2 regions of the Methylobacterium sp. Leaf361 genome follow, and region 1 is predicted to be linked to the other one. Evidence: predicted binding sites of a transcription regulator. Region 1 holds the regulator's gene; the other holds the start of a gene.
What was found. Region 1 encodes LexA, which represses DNA repair genes until DNA is damaged. Its sites were predicted from a motif close to TGTTCNNNNTGTGTTCNG; they were not measured.
Positions count from the first base shown of each region.

Region 1 (4,207 bases):
TTCTGGCTGGTGCGGGCGCTCCTCGCCGCGGTGCCGCTGTGCGCGCTGCTCTGGCCGATCAAGAAGATCGCGGCCGGCTTCGCCATGGTCGGCGTCACCGCCTACTGCGCCTTCTCGGGCTGGGACATCGCGGCCGAGCGCTCGCTGATCATGACCCTGATCATGCTCGGCGCGATCCTGGTGGACCGGCCGGCCCTGTCGATGCGCAACCTCGCCCTCGCGGCGCTGATCGCGCTCGCCCGCGAGCCGGAGGGCCTGCTCGGCCCGAGCTTCCAGATGTCCTTCGGCGCCGTGGCCGGGCTGATCGCCTGCGCGCGGCTGATCGACGGGCGGCTGCTCGTGCGCCCCGGGGCCGGGCGGATCGGGCGGCTCGTCGGGACCGGCCTGTCGGCGATCACCGGGACCCTGGCCACGACCCTGGTGGCGCAGGTCGCGACGGCCCCCTTCGCCACCTACCACTTCCAGACGGTCCAGCCCTTCGGCCTCGTCGGCAACGCCCTGACCCTGCCGCTCGTCTCCCTGGTGGTGATGCCCGCCGCGGTGATCGGCTGCCTCGCCTATCCCTTCGCCCTCGACCGGCCTGTCTGGTGGCTGATGGGGCAGGCGGTGGCCGGGATGCTGGCGATCTCGGACTGGATCGCCGGGTTCGAGCGGGCGGTCCTGGTGCTGCCGGCCTTCGGCGCCGGGGCGCTGGCCCTGCTGACCGCCGGCCTGCTGCTGGGGACGCTGCCGGCCTCGCGCCTGCGCTGGCTCGCCGTGCCGCCGGTCCTGCTCGGGCTCGTCCTCGCGGCCCGGCCCAACCACTACGACCTCTACGTCGACCGGCAGGGCGCGGGGGCTGCGGTGCGGGGCCCGGACGGGCGGCTCGCGGCCCTCGGCAGCCCTTCGGGCTTCGTCCTCGAGCAGTGGCTGAAGGCGGACGGCGACGGGCGGCGGCCCGCGGCGCTGATCGTCCGGTCGGGCAGCGGGCGCTGCGACCGGCTCGGCTGCACCGCCCGGCTGCCGGACGGGCGGGCGGTCGCCCTGGTCCGGGACCGGCGGGCCTTCCCGGAGGATTGCGCCCGCGCCGCGGTGCTGATCACGGGCCTCGCGGCGCCGCCCACCTGCACGGGGCCGCTGGTGATCGACCGGCGCGTCCTCGCCGCCCGCGGGGCCGTGGCCCTCCGGACCGACGGCGACGGCTTCGCCGCGCGCTACGCCCGGGACGACGCCCGCGCCGTGCCCTGGCGGCCGGCCGCCGGGCACGGGCCGGGACCGCCGCGGCCGGTCACCGCGGAGCCGGGCGACCGCCCCGCGGAGGACGGGATCGCCGCGACGCCGGAGGCCGACGCCGCGCCGGGCGGAGACCTCGCCCCCGGCGACGCGCCGGCCGAGCCGCTTCAGTAGCGGCGGACGAGGCTCACGAGGCGGCCCTGGATCCGGACCCGGTCGGGCCCGAGCACGCGGGTCTCGTAGGCCGGGTTGGCGGCCTCGAGGGCGATCGACGAGCCGCGGCGGCGCAGGCGCTTGAGCGTCGCCTCCTCGTCGTCGATCAGCGCCACGATGATGTCGCCGGTATTGGCCGTCTCCTGCTTGCGGATGACCACGAGGTCGCCGTCCAGGATGCCCGCCTCGACCATCGAGTCGCCGCGCACCTCGAGGGCGTAGTGCTCGCCGCCGGCCACGAAGTCCGGCGACAGGGTGATGGCGTGGCTCTGGTTCTGGATCGCCGAGACGGGCGTACCGGCCGCGATCCGGCCCATGACCGGGATCGAGATGGCGCGGCCGGACTCGTCGATCATCCGCGTGCTCGCCGGGGCCGGCGGCGGCTTGGACTTACCGCCCTCGACCACGCTCGGCGTGAAGCGGCGCGGCTCGGCGGGGGCCTGAGTCGCCGGAGCGGCCTGGGTCAGGCTCTCGGGGATCCGGATCACCTCGATGGCGCGCGCCCGATTCGGGAGGCGCCGGAGGAAGCCGCGCTCCTCGAGTGCCGTGATCAGCCGGTGGATGCCGGATTTCGACTTGAGATCGAGGGCATCCTTCATCTCGTCGAACGACGGCGGGACACCGCATTCCTGCATCCGGCTCTGGATGAATCGCAGGAGGTCCAGCTGCTTGCGCGTGAGCATCGACGGGGGACTCGCGGCTTGGCGGACCGCCACGTGACGGTCTCCGAAACAAATCACGAACAGGTTAAACGTTCCGCAAGTGTTCCGCAAGAGCGGCACCGCTCGGCCCGGCGCGCCGCGGGCGCGCCCGCGGGAGAAGGTCGAGAAACGCATTGACGGCGCAAGCGGAGCCGTTTCAATGCATCGCGGCGCCCCGCCGGGAAGGCGGCGGATCCGGGGTGCGGGCTGGGACCCTCTTGGAATGACGAGGATGCGACGACCCGCAGCTCTGCTGCCCCTCGGCCTCGCCGCCCTCGGCCTCGCCGGCTGCACCACCGGATTCTCCTACATCTCGCGGAACTACGTGGCGCTCACTCCCCAGGTCGTCACGATCGGCTGCAAGGAGCCCTACGAGGTCTACGACAACCGGCAGCTGCGCCGGATGCTGATCGTGTCCAACGCCCTGCGCGAGTATACCGGCTGCAACCTGAGCGAGGTCCGGATCGATCCGGAGCCGGGCGCCACCCGGGTGAAGCGCTTCCGCACCGCCGCCCGGGCCTATCTCGACGAGACCGTGCGCGAGGATTGCCGGATCACCGGCGAGACCGTGTTCGATCCGCTGAAGACCGAGTTCGCCTACGCCTGCGACGCGCCGATCGAGAAGCGCGGCACCGTGGTCCCCCGCCTGCCGGGCCGCAATCCGGGCCTCGGCGTGCGCTGACCGGCCGGCGGCGCGTCCTCAGGCGCCCGGCTTCGGGAAGGTCCGCTCCGCGGCGTCGCCGGCGGCGGCCAGCAGGGCGCGGGCGAAGGCCCGGGCCTCCGTCCGGTCGAGCACGATCGCGGCGGTGACCGGCGCACCGCCGAGGTCGGCGAGGGCGAGTTCCAGGCGCACCCCGTCGGGCACGGCGCTCGCCTGAAGGCTCCAGCCGGAGCCCCGGTCCGTGCTCTCCGCCATCGTGTTCCTCCCGCATGCCCGGCACGGCGCCGCGCGCCCACCGGAACGGCCAGGCCCGGGACCGCTCCCGGAGCCGCGCTCCGATCTTCCCTGCCTCGCCTGTCCGCGTTCCTCAAGGCCACAGGCCGCGTTCCTCAAGGCCACAGGCCGCGCGGGGGTGGAGATGCGCGCCGTCGCGGATGCCGGCGGCCGCATCGCGGCGATACGGGGCGGCACGGGGCTGCGCCCGCGCCGCGGCGCGGGCGAGGGCAGGGGCGGCCGGGATGGGGGCCGGCCTCGGGGCGATTGACGCGAGGCCGCCGATGATGTCTCCCGCGGGCTCCGATCAGGTGGAGTTCGAACATGCAAGAGATCTGGTTCCGCACGGGCGAGGCCACGGTGCTGGCGGCCGAGGGCCAGTACACCGACGCCATGCCGGAGGTGCTGATCGGCTCGGTGCGCGGCCCGGTCGGTCAGGCCTTCGCGTCGATGATGGGGCAGGTCCAGGGCCACACGCGGATGTTCGTGGTGCGCGACCTCAACCAGCTCGTGCGCCCGGCCACGATGATGACCACCAAGGTCACGATCCACACGGCCGAGTATGCCGAGCTCCTCGGCGGCGTGGTCCAGGCCGCCACCGGCGACGCGATCGTGGACTGCATCATCGAGGGCATCCTGCCGAAGGACGGGCTCGACGAGCTGTGCATGATCATCATGATCTGGCTCGATCAGCGCTGCGCCGAGGACGACAACCTCGACCAGAAGGACCTCTACCGGACCAACTACGAGGCCACGAAACTCGCCATCGCCCGCGCCCTCAAGGGCGAGCCGACGGTCGACGAGCTGATCGCCAACCGGAAGACCGTGAAGCACTACGCGCTCGACGGCGTGATCGAGTACTGAGCGGGCCCAGGCCACGCATCCTGCCGGCTCAGGTCCGCCTCAGCCCGGCGGGATGCGCCCCACCGAGCAGAGGGTCCGCATCGCGCTGCTGCCCGGGTCGGTGTAGCAGGAGGCCGACCAGCCGTTCTGCTGGATGAACGACTTGCGCCGCTCCGCCAGCGCGGTCCGGTAGGCGGTGGCGATGATCGGCTCGACGGTCGCGGCCGGTTGGCCGACGAGGATCTCGGAGGCCACCGACAGGTCGCGGAAGAAGGTCGCCGAGGGACTCGGCTCGGCGGAGGTC
Region 1 covers NZ_LMPY01000056.1:179,136-183,342, forward strand. The annotation lists gene ASG32_RS27625 (ComEC/Rec2 family competence protein) at 1-1,386, shown strand, start outside; gene lexA (transcriptional repressor LexA) at 1,380-2,108, opposite strand; gene ASG32_RS27635 (hypothetical protein) at 2,359-2,808, shown strand; gene ASG32_RS27640 (hypothetical protein) at 2,827-3,042, opposite strand; gene fae (formaldehyde-activating enzyme) at 3,385-3,924, shown strand; gene ASG32_RS27650 (hypothetical protein) at 3,964-4,207, opposite strand, start outside.

Region 2 (4,207 bases), on a different contig from region 1:
CTCGAGGAGCAGCTCGACCGGGTCTCCAACGCCGAGATCGACTGGCGGGCGGTGCTGCGCGACTTCTGGCGCGACTTCTCCGCGGCGATCGGCGAGACCAAGGAGCTGCGCGTCGCCGACGTGCTGGAGGCGCTGAACGGCCTCCTCGGCCCGCACATCTTCCCCGACAAGGGCGACGGCTCGAACCCGCGCACCTGCCCGACCTGCGGCTCGGGCCAGCTGTCGCTGAAGCTCGGCAAGTTCGGCGCGTTCATCGGCTGCTCGAACTACCCGGAGTGCAAGTACACCCGGCAGCTCTCGGCCTCGGGCGTCGACGGCGACGGTGACGGCTCCTCGGCCGAGGGCGGCCAGCCGGGCGTGCGGGTGCTGGGCGACGATCCCGCGACCGGCCTGCCGGTGACGCTGCGTGACGGCCGGTTCGGACCGTTCCTCCAGCTCGGCGAGGCCTCCGCCGAGAAGGGCGCCGAGAAGCCGAAGCGCTCGTCGCTGCCCAAGGGGCTCAGCCCCTCGGACGTGGATCTCAACAAGGCGCTGGCCCTGCTGGCGCTGCCGCGCGAGGTGGCCCGCCACCCCGAGACCGGCGAGCCGATCCTGGCCAATCTCGGCCGGTTCGGACCCTACGTGCAGCACGGGAAAACCTACGCCAATCTCGGCAAGGACGACGACGTGCTGGAGATCGGGGCTAACCGCGCCATCGACCTGATCGTCGCCAAGGAGCAGGGCGGCGGACGCGGCCGCCCGGCCGCCGATCCGGGCCGGCCGCTCGGCAAGGACGAGGCCAGCGGCCGCGATCTCGTGGTCAAGGCCGGCAAGTACGGGCCCTACGTCACGGACGGCGAGGTCAACGCCACGCTGCCGAAGACGATGAGCGCCGAGGCGCTGACCCTCGACGAGGCGATCGCCCTGATGAACGCCAAGCGCGCCGCGGGCGGCGGCAAGCCGGCGAAGCGCGGGGCGGTCCGGAAAGGGTCGGCGCGGGCCGCGAGCGGCGACAAGCCGGCGGCGAAGAAGACCGCCGCGAAGAAGCCTGCGGCCAAGAAGGCGGCGGCGAAGACGTCGAGCGCGGGCTGAAGCGTTCGTGGACGAGGCTGAGGCGGGCCGGCAAGCCCGCCCGTCCTTGCGAGCGGAGCGAAGCAATCCAGTGCAGCGCGAGGCGTTCGAACGTGGCGCCGGCTGGGTTGCTTCGCTCCGCTCGCAAGGACGTGGCAGAGGCAGCGTTGCCGCCCCTCACCGCGGGTTGCGGTCAGCGATCGGGTTCAGACCAAGTAGGTGATCGTCGCCGCGACCGCAGTCGCGAAGGTCGCCAAGGTGATCGTGGTGGCATTGACCAGCGCCCGCCCGGCCGGCGCGACAGCCGCGTCATCGTCGCAGCCGAAGGCGGCGCCGGCCGCGTGCTCGAAGCGGATCAACGTGAGGCGGCGGGCCTCGATCGCGGCGTCGCTCATGGACTGCGGCTCCCTGACCACGGTCAAGATTTATCTCCGCCACCAACGTCGATCGTCCCGTTCTGTTCCGGGCGTCGCCTGTGGAAGCCGGGCATGCGGGTCACGAGAAAGCCTTAACCCATTGTTGTGCAACGTCGTGATGACGGCCCGGCGCGCGGAACCGTGTGCCGACACGGACGCGGCCCTCGCTCGCGGCGGCGCAGCATGCGATGATGCGACCGCCTCGCCGCAGGGCGAACGGCTTTGATGTTTATGGTTTGTTCCGCTATCATGCGGGGATGAAGGCGCATGCTCCACGACCCGAGACCCGTCCCAAGACCCGTCTGCGCGAAGCCGAGCCGGCCGACGCGCCGCGCGCCAGGAGACCGCGCGTGAGCGATCCGGCGCGGGACCTGTTCGGGCCGGGCGGCAAGGGCGCGGCGGCCCGCCCGCCCGAGCCGCGGCGGCGGCTGGATTCGGCGGCCTCCGTGGCGACGCTCGCGGCCGCCGAGCCGGAGGGCGGCTACACCGCCTCCGACATCGAGGTGCTGGAGGGGCTGGAGCCCGTCCGGCGCCGGCCCGGCATGTATATCGGCGGCACCGACGAGCGGGCGCTGCACCACCTGTTCGCCGAGGTGATCGACAACTCGATGGACGAGGCGGTCGCCGGCCATGCCAGCTTCATCGAGGTGGAGCTGGAGGAATCTGGCGCCCTCGTGGTGACCGACAACGGCCGCGGCATCCCCGTCGACCCGCACCCGAAATTTCCCGGCAAGTCGGCGCTCGAGGTCATCATGACCACGCTGCACGCCGGCGGGAAGTTCGACTCGAAGGTCTACGAGACCTCGGGCGGCCTGCACGGCGTCGGCATCTCGGTGGTGAACGCGCTCTCAGACCTGCTCGAGGTCGAGGTGGCGCGCAACCAGACCCTCTACCGCCAGACCTTCTCGCGCGGTCATGCCCAAGGGGCCTTGGAACTGGTCGGCCGGGTGCAGAACCGCCGCGGCACCCGCGTGCGCTTCCACCCGGACGCCCAGATCTTCGGCTCGCTGAAGTTCGACCCGCGCCGCCTGTTCAAGATGGCGCGCTCCAAGGCCTACCTGTTCGGCGGCGTCGAGATCCGCTGGCGCTGCGCCCCTGCCCTCCTCGAGGGGCTGGAGGACGTGCCGGCCGAGGCGGTGCACCGCTTCCCCGACGGGCTGCGCGACTACCTCGCCCGCGACATCGACGGGAAGGAACTCGTCACCGACGCCATGTTCTCCGGCAAGATCACCAAGCCGGGCTCGCACGGGTCGCTCGAATGGGCGGTGGCCTGGATGGTCGCCGAGGACGGGATCTCGCACTCCTACTGCAACACGATCCCGACGCCCGAGGGCGGCACCCACGAGGCCGGCCTGCGCGTCGCCCTGCTGCGCGGCCTGCGCGAGCATGCCGAGCGGGTGAACCAGGCCAAGCGCATGACGGCGGTGACCACCGACGACGTCATGGCGACCTGCGCGTCGATGCTCTCGGTCTTCATCCGCGAGCCGGAGTTCCAGGGCCAGACCAAGGACAAGCTCGCCACCGTGGAGGCCCAGCGCATCGTCGAGACGGCGGTGCGCGACGCCTTCGACCACTGGCTCGCCGCCTCCCCGGCCCAGGCCAACAAGCTCCTCGACTGGGTGATCGACCGGGCCGAGGAGCGCCTGCGCCGCCGCCAGGAGAAGGAGGTCGCCCGCAAGAGCGCGACCCGCAAGCTGCGCCTGCCCGGCAAGCTCGCCGACTGCTCGGCGGCCGGCACCGCGGGCTCGGAGATCTTCATCGTCGAGGGCGACTCGGCCGGCGGCTCGGCCAAGCAGGCCCGGGACCGGGCGACCCAGGCGATCCTGCCGCTGCGCGGCAAGATCCTGAACGTCGCCTCGGCCTCGCGCGACAAGCTCGGCGCCAACCAGCTGATCTCGGATCTCACCCTGGCGCTCGGCTGCGGCACCGGTTCGGCCTTCCGCGAGGCGGACCTGCGCTACGAGAAGGTGATCATCATGACGGACGCCGACGTCGACGGCGCCCACATCGCCTCGCTGCTGATCACCTTCTTCTACCGCCAGATGCCGAGGCTGATCGACCGCGGCCACCTCTACCTCGCGATCCCGCCGCTCTATCGGCTGCAGCAGGGCTCGAAGGTGGCCTATGCCCGGGACGACGCGGATCGGGAGCGGATCGTCAAGACCGTGTTCAAGGGCGGCAAGGTCGAGATCGGGCGGTTCAAGGGCCTCGGCGAGATGATGCCGGCCCAGCTCAAGGAAACCACCATGGATCCGAAGAAGCGCACATTGCTGCGCGTCGCGGTCCTGGACGAGGCCCGGGAATCGACCGGCGACACGGTCGAGCGCCTGATGGGCAACAAGCCCGAGGCGCGCTTCGCCTTCATCAGCGAGCGCGCGGCCTTCGCCGAGGGCGCCGACCTCGACATTTGACGCCGGAGCGCCGGCGCGGCCGCGCCGCGTCGGTCGATGGCGCCGCGCCGTCATCGCGAGCGCAGCGAAGCAACCCAGCAGCGCCACGTTCACCGAAGTCGCGCTGCCCTGGATTGCTTCGCTGCGCTCGCAAAGACGGGTGACGGGTTTCGGTCGCGCCTTATCGGGGCGGCGCGATCACCTTGGCCGGGTCGAAGGGCTGGGCCGCCGCCACCGTGTCCTTGCCCATGTTGAGGACCGCCGAGAAGCGGTCGCCGCCGGGACGCAGCACGAGGGCGCCCGGCTCGACCGCGATGAGCTTGCTGCCGAGGCCGAGGAAGCCGCCGACGT
Region 2 covers NZ_LMPY01000038.1:21,025-25,231, forward strand. The annotation lists gene topA (type I DNA topoisomerase) at 1-1,071, shown strand, start outside; gene ASG32_RS23060 (hypothetical protein) at 1,257-1,445, opposite strand; gene parE (DNA topoisomerase IV subunit B) at 1,817-3,877, shown strand; gene ASG32_RS23070 (PRC-barrel domain-containing protein) at 4,038-4,207, opposite strand, start outside.
Region 2: a site for LexA is predicted at 1,693-1,710, ahead of parE (DNA topoisomerase IV subunit B). Genes of this name have one in related genera too.